One region of the Paraglaciecola sp. L3A3 genome, then DNA from elsewhere that is predicted to be linked to it. Evidence: predicted binding sites of a transcription regulator. Region 1 holds the regulator's gene; each other region holds the start of a gene.
The links. Region 1 encodes sigma-54, which starts transcription at its own class of promoters, with help from an activator protein. Its sites were predicted from a motif close to GTTGGCACGNNNNTNGNNT; they were not measured.
Positions count from the first base shown of each region.

Region 2: the regulator sigma-54 is predicted to act here: its motif matches at 1,038-1,056, upstream of GQR87_RS18595 (nucleobase:cation symporter-2 family protein).
Region 3: the regulator sigma-54 is predicted to act here: its motif matches at 1,565-1,583, upstream of GQR87_RS06200 (DUF2884 family protein).

Region 1 covers NZ_CP047023.1:4,631,029-4,634,315, reverse strand. The annotation lists gene rapZ (RNase adapter RapZ) at 1-326, opposite strand, end outside; gene ptsN (PTS IIA-like nitrogen regulatory protein PtsN) at 327-770, opposite strand; gene hpf (ribosome hibernation promoting factor) at 786-1,073, opposite strand; gene GQR87_RS19125 (RNA polymerase factor sigma-54) at 1,099-2,586, opposite strand; gene lptB (LPS export ABC transporter ATP-binding protein) at 2,652-3,287, opposite strand, start outside.
Region 2 covers NZ_CP047023.1:4,489,798-4,493,084, forward strand. The annotation lists gene GQR87_RS18590 (immunity 22 family protein) at 531-998, shown strand; gene GQR87_RS18595 (nucleobase:cation symporter-2 family protein) at 1,131-2,465, shown strand; gene GQR87_RS18600 (TonB-dependent receptor) at 2,959-3,287, shown strand, end outside.
Region 3 covers NZ_CP047023.1:1,497,559-1,500,845, forward strand. The annotation lists gene GQR87_RS06190 (DUF1566 domain-containing protein) at 1-1,014, shown strand, start outside; gene GQR87_RS06195 (DUF1566 domain-containing protein) at 1,016-1,516, shown strand; gene GQR87_RS06200 (DUF2884 family protein) at 1,617-2,387, shown strand; gene GQR87_RS06205 (AhpA/YtjB family protein) at 2,393-2,992, opposite strand; gene GQR87_RS06210 (ABC transporter ATP-binding protein) at 3,151-3,287, shown strand, end outside.

The DNA of each region.
Region 1 (3,287 bases):
TTTTGTTTAGACAGTGGGTGTAAACGTCTAGTTTCACTAAAACGTTTAATCAAAATATCATCACTGGCATCTAGATAAAGTATGGTTAGATTCCATGTAGAAGGTAAATAATCGAGAATTTCCACTAGCTCGTTAGTGTCTTTCGGTAAGTTTCTTACGTCGATACTTACTGCCACTTGATCGTATTCATCTACCACTGTGTGGGTCAGAGTGGGCAACAAGTTAACTGGGATATTGTCTACACAATAGTAACCGAGATCTTCCAATGCTCGTAATACTACAGATTTACCTGAGCCTGATCGTCCGCTGATAATGATGAGTTTCATTTAGCTCATAACCTCAAATAGTTCTTGATTAGTTTTTGCACTGCGAATTCTATGTAATGTATCTTTGTTCGTTAATTTTTGGGCAATCGCAGATAAAGTACCTAAGTGTTCGGATGCTTTTTCTTCTGGCACTAAAATAGCAATAAAAATATCTACAGGTTGATTGTCAATAGCATCATAGGGAATAGGTGTTTCACTGGTGACCACTATGGCTAAGACATTTTCTAGATCTTTTAATCTACCATGGGGGAGGGCGATACCATTGCCAATCCCAGTGCTACCCATTTTTTCTCTGCCGGTTAAACTGGCCAGTATGGTTGCTTGATCTATGTTGCTAATCACTTGAGACGCCGTTTGGCTAATGAGTTCAAGTACTCTTTTTTTACTAGTGCCCTGAACTGCACATAAAGTGCAGTCAGGGTGAAGAATGTCTTTAATTTCCATTATGGGATTCTATAGTTAATGGCGTTTGACTTTTTCCTTATGCCTAATCACTTGTCTATCAAGTTTATCGATTAAGCCATCTATTGCTGCATACATATCTGCATGCTCAGATGTTGCGAACACCTCCGTTCCACTGAGGTGTAATGTAGCTTCGGCTTTTTGACTAAGCTTTTCTACATTTAAAATTACGTGCACATTGTTGATATGATCAAAATGTCGTTCTAACTTGGTGAATTTAGTGTCGACATAGTCTCTCAAAGAATCTGTAATATCTACATGATGACCAGTAAGGTTAATTTGCATATCGCCTCTTCCTTCTAAAATTCGCCTATAATAGGCTCTTACGTTGGTTAGACGGGGGTATCAATAATGATTCCCGGTATTTTGCTATTGTTCGCCTGGCCACTTGTATACCTTGGTCGGCCAACAATTGTGCAATTTTGCTGTCGCTTAAAGGTTTACTTGGCTTTTCAGCTGCGACCAGCTTTTTGATCAACGCTCTAATGGCTGTTGATGAACATTCTCCGCCCGCATCTGTTGCTACATGGCTTGAGAAAAAATATTTAAGTTCAAAAATACCTCTAGGTGTATGCATATACTTTTGCGTGGTTACTCGTGAAATAGTCGATTCGTGCATGTCCACCATTTCTGCCACATCATTTAACACCATAGGTTTCATCATTTCGGGACCGTGTTCAAAAAATCCCATTTGTTGTTGTACTATACAATTAGATACTTTTAATAAGGTTTCGTTCCGACTCTCAACACTTTTAATAAACCATTTGGCTTCTTGTAAATGAGAACGAATAAATTGGCTATCAGAACTGTTTTTGACACTTTTACTCATGGCTGCATATTGCTGATTTACGTTCAGCTTTGGCAAACTGTCTGGGTTAAGTTCAACGGCCCAGCGACCATTTTTTTTGCTTACCGATACATCTGGAATAACGTATTCTGGTTCTCCAGTAACGATAGCCGTACCCGGACGAGGGTTGAGCGTTTGTAGTAAACGCATGGCTTCTCGTAACTCTTCTTCTTTTAGACGAGTTTTACGCATTAAGGTACGATAATCTTTACTACCAATCAGATCACAATAGTCGGTAATTAACATTTTGGCTTCTGCTAGCCATGGAGTTTCAGCTGCAAACTGTTTTAATTGAATCAGTAGGCATTCTTGTGCGCTTCTGGCGCCAGAGCCGATTGGATCGAGCATTTGAATACGTTTAAGTACCACTTCTACTTCATCTAACTCAATTTCTTCATCGTCCATGCTGGCCAATACTTCTTCTGTGCTGATGGTTAAATAACCACCTTCATCAATAGAATCAATAATGGCGATAGCTATGGCTTGATCGTTATCGCTGAAATGGGTCAGGCGCACTTGCCAAAGTAAATGGTCTTGAATATTGTCAGTGGTCTCACCTTGGAAAATTTGGTCGTCATCATGTGACGGGCCAGAACTGCTAACAGGTGAAGGCGCTGGGGCAGATGAAGCACTTAAATATTCATCCCAAGTGCTATCTAATGGTAAGTCTTCTGGAATATCGTTGTTTTGTAAAGCATCGCCTGAGTCAATATTGTCGACATTGACCTCTGAAGCGTCATTTGCGCCATTGGCATCATGATTGGTTTCTAAAGCTTTATCACCAGCACTATCAAATTGCTCGTCTACTTCCAATAGAGGGTTTGAATCAAGTGCCTCTTGGATCTCTGTTTGTAAGTCAAGTGTAGACAGTTGCAGGAGCTTAATCGCTTGCTGCAACTGAGGTGTCATTGTGAGTTGTTGGCTAAATTTTAACTGTAAAGAGGGTTTCATTTACTTCTTATGTTTAATTTATGTTTAATTCGTTGTTGATATCAGCCGAGTCAATTTATGGCTAACTATAGCCTGAATTGCTCACCAAGGTATACATCTCTTACACGTTGATCACTTAAAACTTCTTCTGAGGTACCAGATGCAATGAGTTCACCGTGACTTACTATATAAGCTTTTTCGCATACATCTAAGGTTTCACGTACGTTATGGTCAGTAATTAATACACCTATCCCTCGGTCTCGTAAATGTTGAATTATTTTTTTTATATCATTTACTGAAATAGGGTCGACCCCTGCAAATGGTTCGTCAAGTAGAATAAACTCAGGATCTGCTGCCAGTGCCCGAGCAATTTCTACACGGCGGCGTTCTCCACCAGAAAGGCTCATGCCTAAGCTGTTGCGAATATGGTTAATGTTAAACTCATCCAATAATGAGTCAGCCTGTTGTTCTCTTTGTTCTTTGGATAGCTCTTTGCGAGTTTGCAATATAGCCATTAAATTCTGATAAACAGTGAGCTTTCTAAAAATAGAGGCTTCTTGTGGTAAATAACCGATACCTTGTCGGGCTCGGACATGCATGGGTTGTAAAGTTAAAGCTTGTTGATCAATATATATTTCACCCTTATCAAGGGGGACTAAGCCAACAATCATATAAAAGGTTGTGGTTTTTCCGGCACCATTTGGCCCTAACAAGCCAACAAT
Region 2 (3,287 bases), 140 kb from region 1:
AGAAACGAATTAATCCTAATAGTAGCTGTTAAATCAATCACAGCTGTCTCAAAACATTTAGGATGATTTCCTTGTAAATCAACCTTATAAAATTTTTAGCGTTTGCCATAGGTAATTGAGAAATCTGTTTAAATTATCTAACCTGAGTTCTGGATAAGAAATATCGTCTAATCTGGATTTGTCATTACAATTCAATAGCTTAATAACGTGTTATTGCTAGACAATCCAACGCCGCTAGACACAAAAAGAGCGTTATCGAGAGGTTCGGCTTAACCAGTACTCAGGTTATCTAATACCTACGTCATTGTAACTGAATAATTAAAAACAAAATAAAATCAATATCTTAACAACTTTATTTTATTGAATACTAAAAATTGGATTCCAGCTAACTAGATGTCGAAATATCGAACTTTAAAGCCAGTCATAGCTATCTACTACTTTTATCTTTTCCAACCTCCTATTTCCTAGCTACTGCTTTACTCATCCATTACTATGTGTGCTCTTTCAGTCACCTATGGCCATTAGCCTTTATGCAAACAGAAACGCCACAAGCCGAAGAGCAAGATCAACTTTTTAATAAAAAAAATAAAGTCTCAATCTGGGCTTCTAATTATCCTTATGCTGATATACCAGATGAATATTTTGAAGAGACCTTTTTCAAAAATAATAAACGCGCTAAAAACACTTGGTCGGCTAATTACAATATTCGGTATTTTTTACCTGAAGATATGGAAACTAACGGTTCTCATGATGGTTTGATTGATATTCGTGATGCTGCTGGTCAGTGTTCTTGTTCAAGTTCTTATATTGTTAATCTTATGAGTAAGGCTAAAAAGAACAAACTAGAACAAGTGAGCTGGATAATTTTATTGTTTGAACAAGAATACAGCGCAAAACTAAGTGGTGTAGCTAATGATGAGTACACCACATTCTTAGGGGCATTTAATTATGATCCCTATAGCGAAAGTTTACTTGATGAAGAACAAGTAGACGGCTAAATTTATATAAAAACTATCGGCTCACCACGTTTCTGACCTATTGGTCAGATTCTTGCTTTCCTTTGATTATTCATCACAAGATGATTAAGAATATTACTGACTCAATACATGAGTAAGTTAAAAGGAAAACGAATGAAAGCTAACTCAGATATCTTATTTGCCCTTGAAGATATTCCTAGTAAATCCCAAAGTATTACCGCCGCATTGCAACACCTTATGGCTTGTTTTGTTGGGGTGATCACGCCAACACTTATCATAGGTGCCACACTAGGATTACAAGCTGAAGTGCCTTATTTAATTAGTATGGCATTGTTTATTTCAGGTGTGTCTACTTTTGTACAAGCTAAAACATTCGGCCCAGTAGGCTGCGGTTTGATTGCGGTGCAAGGTACCAGTTTTGCTTTTGTCAGCGCCCTATTAGTAGCAGGCTTTGCGATTAAAGCCAAAGGCGGCAGCAATGATGAAATATTAGCCACTATGTTTGGTATCTGTTTTGTTGGGGCTTTTATCGAGATTATTGTTAGCCAATTTATCGACAAAGTGAAACGCATTATCACTCCGTTAACCACAGGCATAGTGATTACCACAATTGGTGTAAGCTTAATTAAAGTGGGGATCACAGACTTAGCCGGAGGCTTTGGCAGCACTAGCTTTGGTGAAGTACAAAACTTAGGCTTAGGCTTATTTGTGTTGGTGCTAATAATCGGCCTAAATATATCTAAAAACCCTTGGATCAGGCTATCAGCCATTATGATGGGAATGTTAGCAGGCTCAGTGCTAGCTTACGCCTTAGGCTTAGTATCTTTTGCCAGCGTAGTGGAACAGCCTTGGTTTAGTTTACCTGTGCCATTTAAATATGGCTTTAATTTTGACATGGATATCTTTTTACCTGTTGCCCTTATCTATTTTTTAACCGCATTAGAAACCTCTGGCGATATTACCGCTAATAGTCTTTTTTGTGGCCTGCCTATTAAAGGTGATAGTTACTTTAAGCGAGTCAAAGGTGGGGTATTAGCCGATGGTCTAAATTCAGCCCTAGCTGCTGTATTTAATACTTTCCCCAATACCACTTTTGGCCAGAACAATGCGGTGATCCAAATGACAGGTGTCGCCAGTCGTCACGTTGGTTTCTACATTGCTGGGATCATGGTTTTACTGGGCCTGTTCCCTATTATTGGTGGTGTACTGCAAGCTATTCCTAAACCGGTATTAGGAGGAGCAACCTTAGTGATGTTTGCCACTATCGCGGTGGCAGGTATTAAAATACTCAGCAGTGAACCTATTGATAGACGGAAATCACTGATCATAGCCACCTCTTTTGGTGCTGGCTTAGGAGTACTTATGGTGCCTGAAGCGGTACAAGGCTTGCCTGGGCTATTAAAAAACATACTTTCATCAGCTGTTACCACCGCTGGTTTCACAGCTATCATTATGAGTTTATTGCTGCCTGAAGATAAAGAAAGTTAACCTCTCAGTTAATTTATTTGTTACTTGCACTAAATTAACACCTATGCCCAAAATGAGTCATTCTTGCACTTTTTTTGGGCGAATATTTCTATTTCCTCTGCATTTGTAAGATCACCAATTCAAGGAAACACATATAACTAATCGAACGGTCAAAGTAATACTAGTGAGATAGCGAATACAATAATCAGCAATATTGAAAAAATACCGCTCTTTCATTGTGCAACATAGTATTATTTTGCACATTAAGAACCCCCTCTATCGTTACCTACTTCTTGAAATTCTATTCTTCTACACTAAAAAATTTTATTAATAATCACATAAATTCAATGAGTTACAAAATCAAAAAAGAACCTGTCTGAGCGGTCAGAAAACTGGCACTTTTCCTGCTACACATTGATAAGTCGACTAACAGCTTAAATTCATAACTAATATATTGCAGAAATAAGCATACCTGTCGAATGAACACACATTCAATTCACTCTAGGAAAAACTAATGCACAACAAAACCTTCAAATTGAAGCCAATAGCCGCAGCGTTGGTTGTTTCAAATTTCATCGCGCACGCAGGATATGCTCAAGAGTCATCTTCAGCAGCAAACCCTGAGCCTGCAAGAGCCATTGAAAACATTATCGTGACCGCCGAGAAACGTAGCGAGAGCCTGCAAGACTTATCGCAAGCTGTTACGGCTATGACTGCCGATGATCTTGATAGAAAATACATTTCTTCTTTTGTGGATTTAAGTGCCGTAGCACCGGGTGTCACTGTCGCTAAAAATGAAGGTTTTAAAACAATTATTTCTGTTCGAGGTGTTGGTAACGAAGC
Region 3 (3,287 bases), 2.2 Mb from region 1:
AGTGCCAGCCAAACGCTACCGAAAATTGCAGCAGGAGTCAGTCATGAAGTGTTCTCTGGAGAATCGATTAATCTAAATGGTGTGGCAAGTACTAATATCGCAGCTTCTAGACCTCTGATTGCTAATTGGTTAAATGACTCAGAAAATGCGCCTGTGATTGACAGCAGTAATAACTTACAAACTTTTGCCATTGCACCCACTGTTTTAAGCTCTCAAGATCTGACTTTTACTTTGCAAATAGAAGATAAGCAAGGCAATCAAGTGGAAGACAGTGTGACTGTCACAATTAAACCTTTGCCGATTCAACCTTTGAACGATACTGGTGTCTCCCAACAAGCTAATAATTCACAAGTGTTGAGTAGTTATCAGGCTGATTTTCCGGGGCAAGATGGTCAGCGAGGGCAAGATGTTATTTATCAAAATGGCATGTCTGCTAAAGCTGGAAGGGGAGAACAAGGATTTGATTTTACTAAATTAGATGTGATTGGAGATGAAGTAGACGATCCTACGCAAGATTGGAGTTGCATTAGAGATAATATTACTGGCTTAGTTTGGGAAGTAAAAACCGCCTTTGATAGTGCCGGTTTACATACCAGTAGCAGTACAGTTAGTTGGTATGAAGAAAGTGAGGATGAAGATCTATATTTAGGCGATGAGTTAGGTGCTAATGCCAGTTGTACCCTTGCTTTATGTAATACCAGTGCGTATATCACGGCAGTTAATACTCAAGGGTTGTGTAATTTTAGAGATTGGCGTTTACCTACCCACGAAGAATTATTATCCATCGTACATTTTGGTAAAACGTCTTCACCAACAGTTGATGAATTATATTTTCCCTACACCACAACATCATTAGGTTCACCTGTATGGTACTGGACCCAAGACTCAAGTGCTGATGGGATGTCTGAATTAGGTGCGCAAAATGCTTGGGCGATAGATTTCACCTCAGGTAATGATAATTTTTTGAATAAATCAACTGCAGCGCACATTCGTTTAGTTAGGGCAGGGCGATAATATGAAGGTATTTATTTTAATTTGCTGTTTTTGGTGTTTTTCTGCCATTAGCCAAACTTGTTTGGTTGATTTTGATGAAACGGCTCAAGCACAAGAGTTTCTTGATAATGGTGACGGGACAGTTACTGATCAGATTTTAGGGTTAACTTGGATGCGTTGTAGCTTAGGTCAGACATGGGAGAGTGAGACCTGTACTGGTGATGCCAGTGAGCTCACTTGGCAGCAAGCGTTACAAACGGCTCATGGTTATAAATATGCCGATAAATTAGGCTGGAGGGTGCCTAATGTGAAAGAGTTATCTAGCTTAACTGAACGAAAATGTGTTCGTCCTGCGATTAATGAAATTTTCTTCCCAAATACCCCGTCAGATGATTTTTGGAGTTCAACTCCTTCAGTAATCGATCCTCAGCGTTCTTGGGTGGTGGCTTTTTTTAATAGTAGTAACTCAATTAAAGAGAAGAATTTATTCGTTTTTACCCGTTTAGTACGTAATGTTGATTAACCGATCTTTTGTTTGTCCTATCTGATCTTATTTGCATTTTAGATTGATATTGGCACACTAGTTCTTTCTGATGTTATTACAAATTTATTCGTGGAAGTTGATGCGGTTCGAATTATTCTTTTTATTCTTTTTTAGCAGCACAGTGCTGGCTAACAATAACTGTGAGGTTTCCCTCAACTTTGGCATTCTGGTGACTGATAAACAGATCCGAATCATTGATGATGGCGGCAGAACTGTATATCAAATTAATGGTAATTCACAACTTTTTGTTAAAGGTGAGTGGATTGAATTAGATCAAAAGCAAAATCAAACATTAAGCGAATTATCGAAAGGTTTTCATAAAGTGGTGCCCAAAATGATCTTCTTAGCGAATGAGGGGGTTGAATTAGCAGTGGCCACTATAGAAAAAGTTTATGGTGGTTTAGTCAAAGATGATGCTAGCCAACAAAAACTACAGAAGTCCTTAAAACAAGTCAAAATGAGCGTTAAAGAAAAGTTTATTCAATCGAATAACCATTTTTATATGGGGCCTGGCAGGTTAGAGCAAGTGGACGATTTGGTTGATAAAGAATTAGAAGAGCAAATTGAGCAAGCTATTAATACTTCGGTTGGCGGCGTGCTGTCAGCAATTGGTGGTTTAGTGGTCAGTGAACAAACGACCGAAGAGAAAGTGGCAGCTATCGCTAAGCAGTTAGAAAATTCTGAGAATAATATCAACTCAGTAGATGCTCCCCCGCTGGATATGTTAAAACATAAAGCTAGATGGTTTTGTAAAAAATTCAAGCAGTTAGATGGTATTGAAGAAGAACTTAAATCTTCGATTAGTGAATTAAATCCCTATGATGTATTAACTACTGGCAGGGCTTGGTAATACAGTTATTTGTGTGCCATTCTGTATCTAAATTTATAGAACACTCTGGCAATTAATATTCCTCCCACCCCAGCTAATAACATTAAGACGATTAGTTGTTGATATAATTGCAGCTGATATTCACTGTGGTACTTCATTACTTCTTCTTCTTTTAACATAATACGTAAATAACCAATCAACTCGTCTTGGTATTTTATCTTCTTCACGAAAACTAAAGGCGTAGCTGAATTTAATTTATAGATGGCAACAACAGAAGTTGCTATTTTATTGTTAGCTAATATTGTGCCTTTGTTGTCATAAATTGAAGCGGATAACACATGCGGATCTTCACCAATAAATGCTAATTGTTGAGTTAACTTTTTTGAGTCATTTTTTCTGATTGCTTCGACTAAAATATGGGCAGCCAAATTGGACAAACTCTGGCCTAATTGATTGGCTTGCTTTTTATGCCAGTTTGCCGCTTGTTCTGAATTGAGTAGCCAGAGGTTTGTGCAAATAATTATCGCTAGTAAAACTAAAGACAAGTTGCCAATTCTTTTAAACACAGAATATTTGCTTTGTGCAGTTAAAGGGGCGATAAGTGATGATGTTCTAATATTTTCCATAGTGGAACAATATGACAGAACAGAGGTTTTTCCAAGTGAAGAAATATGCTTTAAATATTTAGTTAGGTTTTATTATAAACTTTAGGTTAAAAATGTTGAAAATAATGTGATTATCACCATATATAAGCAGCGTGAATTTTGGCCATTATAGGATTGCTATGATTTCAGTAAAAAACTTATTTAAGTCATTTGGCAGTTATACCGCTGTTGATGATCTATCTTTCGACATAAAACCTGGTGATGTAGTAGGCTTTTTAGGGCCAAACGGTGCAGGTAAGTCAACCACCATGAAAAT